One region of the Vreelandella sulfidaeris Esulfide1 genome, then DNA from elsewhere that is predicted to be linked to it. Evidence: predicted binding sites of a transcription regulator. Region 1 holds the regulator's gene; the other holds the start of a gene.
What was found. The regulator sigma-54, encoded in region 1, starts transcription at its own class of promoters, with help from an activator protein. The targets are predictions, from matches to a motif close to TGGCACNNNNNTTGCTNT.

Region 1 (4,728 bases):
TCGCTTAACTGATAATGTGCGCGGTATACATCCTCCGGCCACGCAACGCTAATAGGAATCACCATGAAAGCTATCATTTATACAGCCGTTTTCTACACTAGCTTTTTTGCGCTTTCGCTACCGCTATCGGCACTGGCCCAAACGGGCACTTCTTCACAACAGGCCCCGGTAGAAGTGGAAGCAGACCGCTTAGACCTTGATCAGCGGGCAGGCACCGCCGTTTACACGGGAGATGTAGAAATTCGTCAAGGCGAAATGCAATTACGTGGCGAGCGGGTAGAAATTGAACGCAATGAGGCAGGCGAGCTTGCCCTGGCGACGGCCACCGGTGAGCGCGCCTATTTACGCCATCAAGCTGAAGGGCAAGATGGCCCTACCGAAGGCTGGGCGAGGCGTATTATCTATCACGTCGCCGAGCGCCGTGTAGAGTTGATCGACCAAGCCGAGCTCATTCAGCAAGAGGATACTTTTAGAGGCGGTCGCCTTGAGTATTTTATTGACCGTGAGGTGATTCAAGCGCGCTCTGACGTTGATGGCAGCGAGTCCCAGCGCATACGCATGACTCTTCAGCCGGAACAGTAGGAGCCAAGCCGTGGCAACAGCAGATACCGCACCGATTAAAACCCTTTATGCTCACCATTTGGCAAAAAGCTACAAGCGGCGCCGAGTGGTTAAAGACATCAATATAGAAATTTCCCAAGGTAGCGTTGTGGGCTTGCTCGGCCCCAACGGGGCGGGCAAAACCACCTCGTTTTATATGATTGTGGGGCTGGTGAAATCCGATGCTGGCGAGGTAGGCATCGACGATGTGGACTTAACGCGCGCTCCCATGCATGAGCGCGCAGCGGCGGGAATTGGTTACCTTCCCCAAGAGGCATCTATTTTCCGTAAATTATCGGTTGCCGATAATATTATGGCGATACTCGAAACCCGCAAAGAGCTTAACCGCAGCGATCGGGAACAGCGCTTAGAGGCTTTGCTGGAAGACTTTCATATCACGCATATTCGCGACAATTTAGGCATGAGCCTATCGGGCGGGGAAAGAAGGCGCGTGGAAATCGCACGCTCACTAGCGACAGAGCCTGCCTTTATTTTGCTTGATGAACCTTTTGCTGGCGTAGACCCCATTTCGGTAGGCGAGATAAAAACCATCATCCGTGCGCTAAAGCAGCGCCATATTGGTGTGCTAATTACTGATCACAATGTGCGTGAAACGCTCGATATTTGTGATATCGCCTATATCGTGGGTGATGGTCAAATCATCGCTAGCGGCTCTCCAGATGCCATTCTCACAAACCAGAAGGTGAGAGACGTTTATTTGGGTGCTGACTTTCGTCTGTAAGGCTTTTCTTAATTCTGACGCTTATTTTTGGCCTATAAATAGTGCTCTACAATGACTTTACCACCAATGGCATGCTTATTGCACTTGCACCTGGTCCTCACTCGCACTAGGGTGGAGGATTCTGAATAACGAGTGGTTCTCAGATGGTCATGAAAGCTTCTCTACAACTGCGTATCGGCACACAGCTGACCATGACACCTCAGCTGCAGCAGGCCATCGCCCTGTTACAGCTATCAACGCTGGACCTTCGTCAAGAAATTCAGCAGGCCTTAGACGCCAACCCCCTGTTGGAACAGGAAGATGAATTTAGCGAACAGGCCGTCAGCGAGCCTAAAGAAGAAGAGTGGTCCGAGAGTATTCCCACCGAATTATCAGTAGATAGCGATTGGTCAGATACCTACCAGGATATCGGAAGTCACGGCGCCAGCAGTAGTGAAGGGCCCGACTTTGAGCGTCAGGCTGCCGGCCAGAGCCTTCATGGGCACTTGCTATGGCAACTGGCGATGACCGATTTTGGCGAGCGTGAACAGCAGGTTGCGGAGAGCTTAATCGATGCGCTAGACGCTAACGGCTATTTAACCCAACCGCTCAATGACATCCGTGAAGGGCTTCGCGCTCAAGGCATTGACGGACTTAGCCAGCGCGAGGTAGAAACCATCTTGCTCAAGCTCCAGCAGTTTGAGCCAACGGGTATCTTTGCCCGCGACCTGCGTGAATGCCTAATGCTGCAGCTAGCGGCCCTTCCTGATGATACCCCGCTACTGGTCCCCGCCCGCCGCTTAGTGCGACAGTTTCTTGAAGCGTTGGGCAAAGATGACATGCGCTTGCTAAAACGCCGACTGGGGCTTGATGATGATCAGTTGGCGGATGTCATTTTGCTAATACGCAGTCTTGATCCACGCCCAGGCAGCGCCTATGGCGATACCGACGACAGCTACGTAACGCCGGATCTCGTCGTACGCCATGACCATGAAGGCTGGCATTTAGAACTCAACCCCGAGGCGCTGCCACGGCTGCGGATACAACCTGACTATGCCAGCTTGATAAAGCGTGCAGACAAAAGTCAGGACAACCAGTTTCTTAAAGAGCATCTTCAGGAAGCTCGCTGGCTGATTAAGAGTCTTTCAAGCCGCAACGATACGCTGCTACGTGTTGGCCGTGAAATTATCACCCGACAAATTGGCTTTTTAGAGCATGGCGAAGAAGCGATGAAACCTTTAATACTCGCCGATATCGCCGAAGCCGTGGAAATGCACGAGTCGACTATTTCACGGGTAACTACTCAGAAATATATCCATACACCGCGGGGCGTTTTTGAGCTCAAATATTTTTTCTCGAGCCAGGTAAGTGGGCAGGATGGCGATAGCCACTCCAGTACGGCTATCCGCGCACGGCTCAAGAAACTGATCCAAGAAGAGCCGCCTGGCAAGCCGCTTTCGGATAGCCGCTTAGTCACGCTCTTAGATGAGGGGGGCATCCAGGTGGCACGTCGCACGGTGGCCAAATACCGCGAAGCGATGGGCATTCCCTCCTCCAGTGAACGGCGCCGTTTGCGCTAGCACTCGTCACCCTCTCAGGGAAACTCTCGACAAGGGCTTTGCAACGCGGCAAAAAGGGTTACAATCGAAGTACAGTCCGATGGATAAGGAGTACGTCAATGCAAGTTAATATCACTGGTCATCACGTAGAACTGACCGACGCCTTGCGTGACTATGTCAACGAAAAGCTTGAACGTGTAGAGCGCCATTACGACAATATAACCACGGTGCAAGTCACCCTATCAGTAGAGAAGGAGCGCCAGCATGCCGCCTGTACACTGCATGCTGCAGGCGCTGACTTACATGCCGAAGCCATAGACAGTGATATGTACGCCGCTATTGACGCACTAGCGGACAAAATTGACCGTCAACTCGTTAAACATAAGGAAAAAGCACAAGCCCGCGCCCAAGGCGCAGGTGTGCGTTAATTCAATGACGTTGGAAACCATACTCCCCCCGGAACGTGTCCTCTTCGACGTACCCGGGGGCAGCAAAAAAAGGGTGCTGGAGTTTTTCAGCACCTTTATTGCCCAAAATATTCCCAGCCTGGACAGTCAAGAAGTGTTTAGCCGTTTAATCGGTCGAGAGCGCTTAGGCAGTACAGGTATTGGTAACGGTGTGGCTATTCCCCACGCGCGCAGCCCACACTGCTCTGCCCCTATCGCAGGGTTTTTAAAACTGGCAGAAGCGATTGATTTTGATGCTATCGACGGCGACCCGGTAGATCTGGTGTTTGTACTGCTAGTGCCGGAAGAAGCCGATGATACGCACCTTTCTCTGCTAGGCCAGGTGGCGACCATTATGAATGATGCGGACACACGTCAGCAGTTGCGTAAAGCAGGCAGCCAGCGTGAGCTACTTGAGCTGATTACTGGCAAGATTCGTGAGCAATCAGCAACCTGAGGGCCGTACAAACCTGTTTTTGAGCAGTTCAAACAACTGTTTCCGCTTACCACCCTCAACGCAGCTTGATCAAAGCAAAGAGAGACTCTATGCAACTGGTGATTATTAGCGGCCGCTCAGGGTCAGGTAAATCTATTGCCTTACAAGCGCTCGAGGATCTTGGCTATTACGCCATTGATAATCTTCCCGCCATGCTGCTGGGGTCGTTGGTTGACGAACTACGCCACCAGGGAGGCCGCACCCACTTGGCGGTCAGCATCGATGCTCGCAACCTACCCGGTGCACTGGAGCGTCTGCCCTCGCTGTTAGAGGAGCTATGCCAGCGTAAGATTGATTTTCAAGTCATCTACCTGACGACCGATGCGCGTATACTGCTTGAACGTTACTCCGCTACGCGACGGCGCCATCCGCTGACGCGCGATAGTGAAATGACGTTGGAAGAGGCGATTAATAAAGAAGAAGAAACACTGCACGATATTCGTGATCTAGCCGACTTACTCATCGATACATCACGCTTATCGGTACACGATTTACGTCGACGCATTACCGACCAAGTAGCGCACCAACGGCGCGATAAGTTGACACTGACACTTGAATCTTTCGGTTACAAACGGGGTGTACCGTTAGACGCCGATCTGGTATTCGACGTGCGCTGTTTGCCTAATCCTTACTGGGATCCCACGCTACGTCAATTCACTGGACGCGACGCTAATATTGCGGCTTTTTTAAGCAGCTACCCGATTGTTGATGCCATGAGAGACGATATTCAGGCATGGCTTGAACGTTGGCTACCTGCTTATAAGAATAGCCAACGCAGCTACATGACTATCGCTATTGGCTGCACGGGTGGCCAACACCGTTCGGTCTATATGGTCGAACAATTAGCTGAGAGACTGGCACACAGCATAGGCGAGATTCAATTACGTCATCGCGAACTAGGGCTGC
Region 2 (4,728 bases), 310 kb from region 1:
AATTGTCGGCGTTAACGAAGAACTTTCCACCCGCACTGAAGAACAGGCTGCTTCATTGGCTGAAACGGCCTCCAGCATGGAACAGCTCACGGCGACCGTTAAGCAAAATGCCGAGCATGCGGACCATGCGCGCACGCTTGCCACAAGAGCCGCCGACAGCGCCCAGCGCGGCAGTGACTCCATGACCACCGTCATTACCACCATGGGGACCATTAACGAGAGCGCCACCCAAATGAGCAGTATCGTCAATACCATTGACGGCATTGCTTTCCAAACCAATATTTTGGCACTTAACGCGTCGGTGGAAGCCGCTCGCGCTGGAGAGCAAGGGCGCGGCTTCGCCGTCGTCGCCAATGAGGTTCGCCAACTCGCCAGCCGTTCGGCCGCTGCCGCCCAGGAAATCAAAACCCTGATCGAAGCGTCGGATAGTAAAGTGGTGGAAGGTAGCCGCCAAGTGCGCGCCACGGGCGATGTGATCAATGGCATGGTCGACGACATCAAACAACTCAGCACATTGGTGCAGGAAATTTCTGCCGCCACTATCGAGCAAAGCAGCGGTATCGAGCAGGTTAACCAAGCCGTGACACAAATGGATCAAATGACCCAGCAAAATGCCGGCCTGGTCCAAGAGAGCAACCATGCCACCCAGTCGCTGGCACAACTCAGTGCGCAGCTACGTCAACTGGTTGCCCACTTCCGCATTAATCAAAGCATAGGGAATGCACAGGCGAGTTTGCCAGCCTCCGCCCCTGCCAAGCGGGTTTCCCCTCAGCACAGCGATTTTTAACGCCTCATCGTAGGCGGAGATTGCCGCGTCGCTGCGCTCCTCGCAATGACACGTGGGTGTCATCGCGAGCGAAGCGCGGCGATCTCGGGGGTTGGCTGTATTTGTCATCGCGAGCGAAGCGCGGCGATCTCGGGGTTGGTTGTTTTTGTCATCGCGAGCGAAGCGCGGCGATCTTGGGGTTGGCTGTATTTGTCATCGCGAGCGAAGCGCGGCGATCTCAGGGTTGGCTGTATTTGTCATCGCGAGCGAAGCGCGGCGATCTCGGAGGGTTGGCTGTATTTGTCATCGCGAGCGAAGCGCGGCGATCTCGGGGTTGGTTGTTTTTGTCATCGCGAGCGAAGCACGGCGATCTCGGGGTTGGCTGTATTTGTCATCGCGAGCGAAGCGCGGCGATCTCGGGGTTGGTTGTATTTGTCATCGCGAGCGAAGCGCGGCGATCTCGATTTTATGCTCCAACGCAGCCTGAGATTGCCGCATCGCTGCTACCCTCGCAATGCCATATTAATAGCCTTTACACCTTACCTTGGTTATCGAGTTCTACCGCTTCGTGCATGCGCGCAAGGAGATCCGGCACGGCAGCCTGCACACGGTTCCAACTGGGAATAAAAGGCCGCTCTCTGGGGTTATCCAAAAACAGGTTGCCTGCTTCGAGTAGATTACTGGCAAATAGCTCCACGGCCTGCTCCTCACTATGACGATCAAGGCTTAGGCCATTCATCGTCGCATCGTGATCATAGGCCTCAATCAAATCCAGTGCAAAGCGGTAATAGGTCGCTTTGAGCGTGCGGAAATCTTCGCTGCTAAAGGTAACGCCCTGAGTCGCTAATTTGCGATAGAGCGCTTTGGAGATATCAAGGCTCATGCGGTTTAAACCGCCATTGGGATCTTCTTCGCTAATCGGCTGGTGTTTATGGTCGTATGCATCGGCAATATCCACTTGGCAAAGCTGCCGCAGTGAGTAATTGCGCTGTAGCTCTGACAATACGCCAATTTCCAGCCCCCAATCAGCAGGCATGCGAATCTCTTCCAGCACTTCACGGCGCATTGCAAACTCGCCTGACAGCGGATAACGAAAACCATCCAGATAGTCGAGATAGGGCAATGGCCCGCACACGGTTTTAAGCGCCCGTAACAGGGGCGTCACAAGCAGCCGTGAGACACGACCATTGAGCTTACCCTTCGCAATGCGTGGGTAATAACCTTTGCTAAAACTATAGTTAAAATTAGGGTGAGCCACAGGATACAACAGCCGTGCCAGCAGCCCGCGTTCGTAGGTCAATATATCGCAATCGTGTAGCCCTACGACCGTCGAGCGCCCTGACGACAGCATATAGCCTGCGCAATACCACACATTACGCCCTTTACCCGGTTCCGAGGCGCCTAACCCGTGCTCCCCTAGTTCCGCATCCAAGGCGCTTAGCCGTGGGCCGTCATTCCATAAAATACGCGTATGCTGCGGTAGCCGAGAGAAAAACTCCCGGGCATACAAGAACTGCTCACGGTCAGCTCGATCCAAACCAATCACAATTTCATTGAGATAAGGGACTTTAGCCAGCTCATCAACTATCCCCGACAACGCTGGCCCTTCCAGTTCCGAAAAAAGCGAGGGCAGAATCAACCCCATCGGGCGTCGATGGGAAAATTGACATAACTCTTGCTCAAGCGCATCAACCGAGCGCTGGGTAAGATTGTGAAAGTCAGTAATAATACCGTTCTGATGAAAGTCACTCACGCGCTCACCTCCCTGGTCTCATAAACTTAGAATCATAAAGAAACGGCAACATGCTTCTCCGCCGTCGTTAAACGGCGGTCATCTCGCCCCCACCAGTGGGTTACTCCCTCGGCCCAGCCGGTCGGTCCTGTTGCTTCCGTGCGATATAGCGATGTATTACGGGGCTCGACGACCAAGTCATGACAACCACGAATCACCACCGCTTGATCGACCGCTTCAAGCATAGTGATATCGTTCGGCCCGTCTCCCAACCCCAATGAAAGTGGGGGCTGGCCTCTTAACGCCGTAAAGCGTTTAACCAACCATTCCACGGCGGCGCCCTTGTCGGCCGCGCGCCCCATGACATGCCAAAAACGCCCCCCTTGAGTGAGTTGCAGGCTATCCCCCTCTAGCGCGGCACGAAACGTTTCCAATGCCGCGGCACTATCTTCCCACAATAGTGGCTCACTCCCCTCCCGCTGCCGAGCATCACGGGCGCGTGGTTCGTCCAACCCTGTCAGTTCCATGACTTCCTTTACACTCAACTCACCCATGCGGGTAAATTGAACATTCAAGCGCTCGCGCCATACCTTCAAACGAGCGCGAATAAAGCCAACATCGACGCCTGGGTGTTTGATAACGACCCCGTCACGACCGCTACCAGGCCGGTCTAAGCGCGCATGACACCAACCCGGCGGTAAGCCAATGACCGCACCATTTTCAGCAATAAACGGCGTGGCCGTAAGGCCTAGTGCTTCACGCAGCGGGAGCAGCTCGGCACGGGTCTTACTGGTCACCGGGATTACCGGCACCCCCATCTGCTTTAAACGGGCAAGCCATGGTGCAGCAGGGCTGAAATCATAACTATGATGATCCAACAGCGAGCCGTCTAAATCAGTCACTACCAGCCGTGGCTGCAAAGCGGGGTCTGCCGGAGGCGCTGGTACCGAAAGGTGAATGTGTTCAGACATGGCACTACCTCTCATCAGTCTTAACGCATCGTTAAGATGGTATCTCTAGGTTACCTAACCAATGTAGCAAGTTATGCGCCAAGACAAAGAAGTATTGAATCAGCAAAAGGTTACATGTAAATGCAGGTGGGTTTATAAGGCTCATAACGTTCAAACATCACTCAGCACCAAAAAGAGGCAGCATCAGCGCACCAAAAAAGCGCATGAAGCGGAACGGTGCACCTTACTCACCGCTTGTTTGCAAATTAAGACGCAAAGAACTTATCAAATTGACTAAACAAGCTAGTAAAAAAATATCGCAACACTTGGAAAATTCGCGCAAATAGCTATACTAAAGCTGTACCCACTGGCAGCCCTGTATACCCCTCACCTGATGCCAGTGGGCCACAGTAAGCCAAGCCCTTTAATGCCCGCCTCCCCCGGCGGGCTTTTTTTAATGTTTGTTTAAGCTTTTGTTTTAAGCCCTGTGTTTTAAGACCCGTGTTTTAAGCCCACGACAACTACTCCACATGAATGACTACCTCAACCCGCCGGTTGCGTGCGCGCCCTTCAGCGGTAGCGTTGCTTTCGAGCGGTCTTGTGGCCGCCAAGCCGACGGCGCGTAGCCGTTCAGCAGAAACACCGGCAGCTTCTAACGCTTCAACAATGGCAATGGCACGCGCACTTGAGAGTGCCCAGTTAGAAGAGAATTCGTCAGTGTTAATGGTCTGGCTATCGGAATGGCCTTCAACCCAGACTTCGCCATCATAACGTTGAATAGTCGCCAGCAAACTACCCACCAGTGAAGAACCATCGTCGGTTAGCTCCGCTGTCGCAGAAGGAAACAGCAGCTGATCCTGAACACGCAGACTAATCCCCTCCGGTACCCGCGACACTTCAACCCCCTCCAGGTCGGGCAGATAAGGCGACTCTTCAACGCGTTGAGAGAGCGACTGCTCCAGTGCAACCGCACCTAGTCTTGCTTCATCGCTCACCGCCTGTACATTGACCGGGGGACGATCCGTTAACACCACCATATAATCAGCCAAGGGTGACGTTAAATTCTCGATACCTGTAGGCATTAGCAGGGTTGGCAGGGCGATAACCGGCTCTGTGGGAGGCTGCGGAGATGGTGCCGCCAAAAGGGGTGGCACCCCAACGCTGACGCGACGACGTACTTGAGACAAGGGTGGCAACCCAGCCACCCCCAACGCCGTACTAATGGCCATGGGGCTCAGCCCTACCCCATTCCAGGCGGCAGTACCGGCGCGCTCAGGCAT

Region 2: a site for sigma-54 is predicted at 3,533-3,550, ahead of ACW44H_RS05715 (HAD-IIB family hydrolase). Genes of this name have one in related genera too.

The regions. Positions count from the first base shown of each region.
Region 1 covers NZ_CM133364.1:1,539,604-1,544,331, reverse strand. Annotated here, with positions in the region: gene lptC (LPS export ABC transporter periplasmic protein LptC) at 1-52, shown strand, start outside; gene lptA (lipopolysaccharide transport periplasmic protein LptA) at 64-582, shown strand; gene lptB (LPS export ABC transporter ATP-binding protein) at 593-1,342, shown strand; gene ACW44H_RS07060 (RNA polymerase factor sigma-54) at 1,486-2,901, shown strand; gene hpf (ribosome hibernation-promoting factor, HPF/YfiA family) at 3,000-3,308, shown strand; gene ACW44H_RS07050 (PTS sugar transporter subunit IIA) at 3,313-3,783, shown strand; gene rapZ (RNase adapter RapZ) at 3,873-4,728, shown strand, end outside.
Region 2 covers NZ_CM133364.1:1,225,408-1,230,135, reverse strand. Annotated here, with positions in the region: gene ACW44H_RS05725 (methyl-accepting chemotaxis protein) at 1-787, shown strand, start outside; gene ACW44H_RS05720 (glycosyl transferase) at 1,299-2,519, opposite strand; gene ACW44H_RS05715 (HAD-IIB family hydrolase) at 2,552-3,469, opposite strand; gene ACW44H_RS05710 (OmpA family protein) at 3,970-4,728, opposite strand, start outside.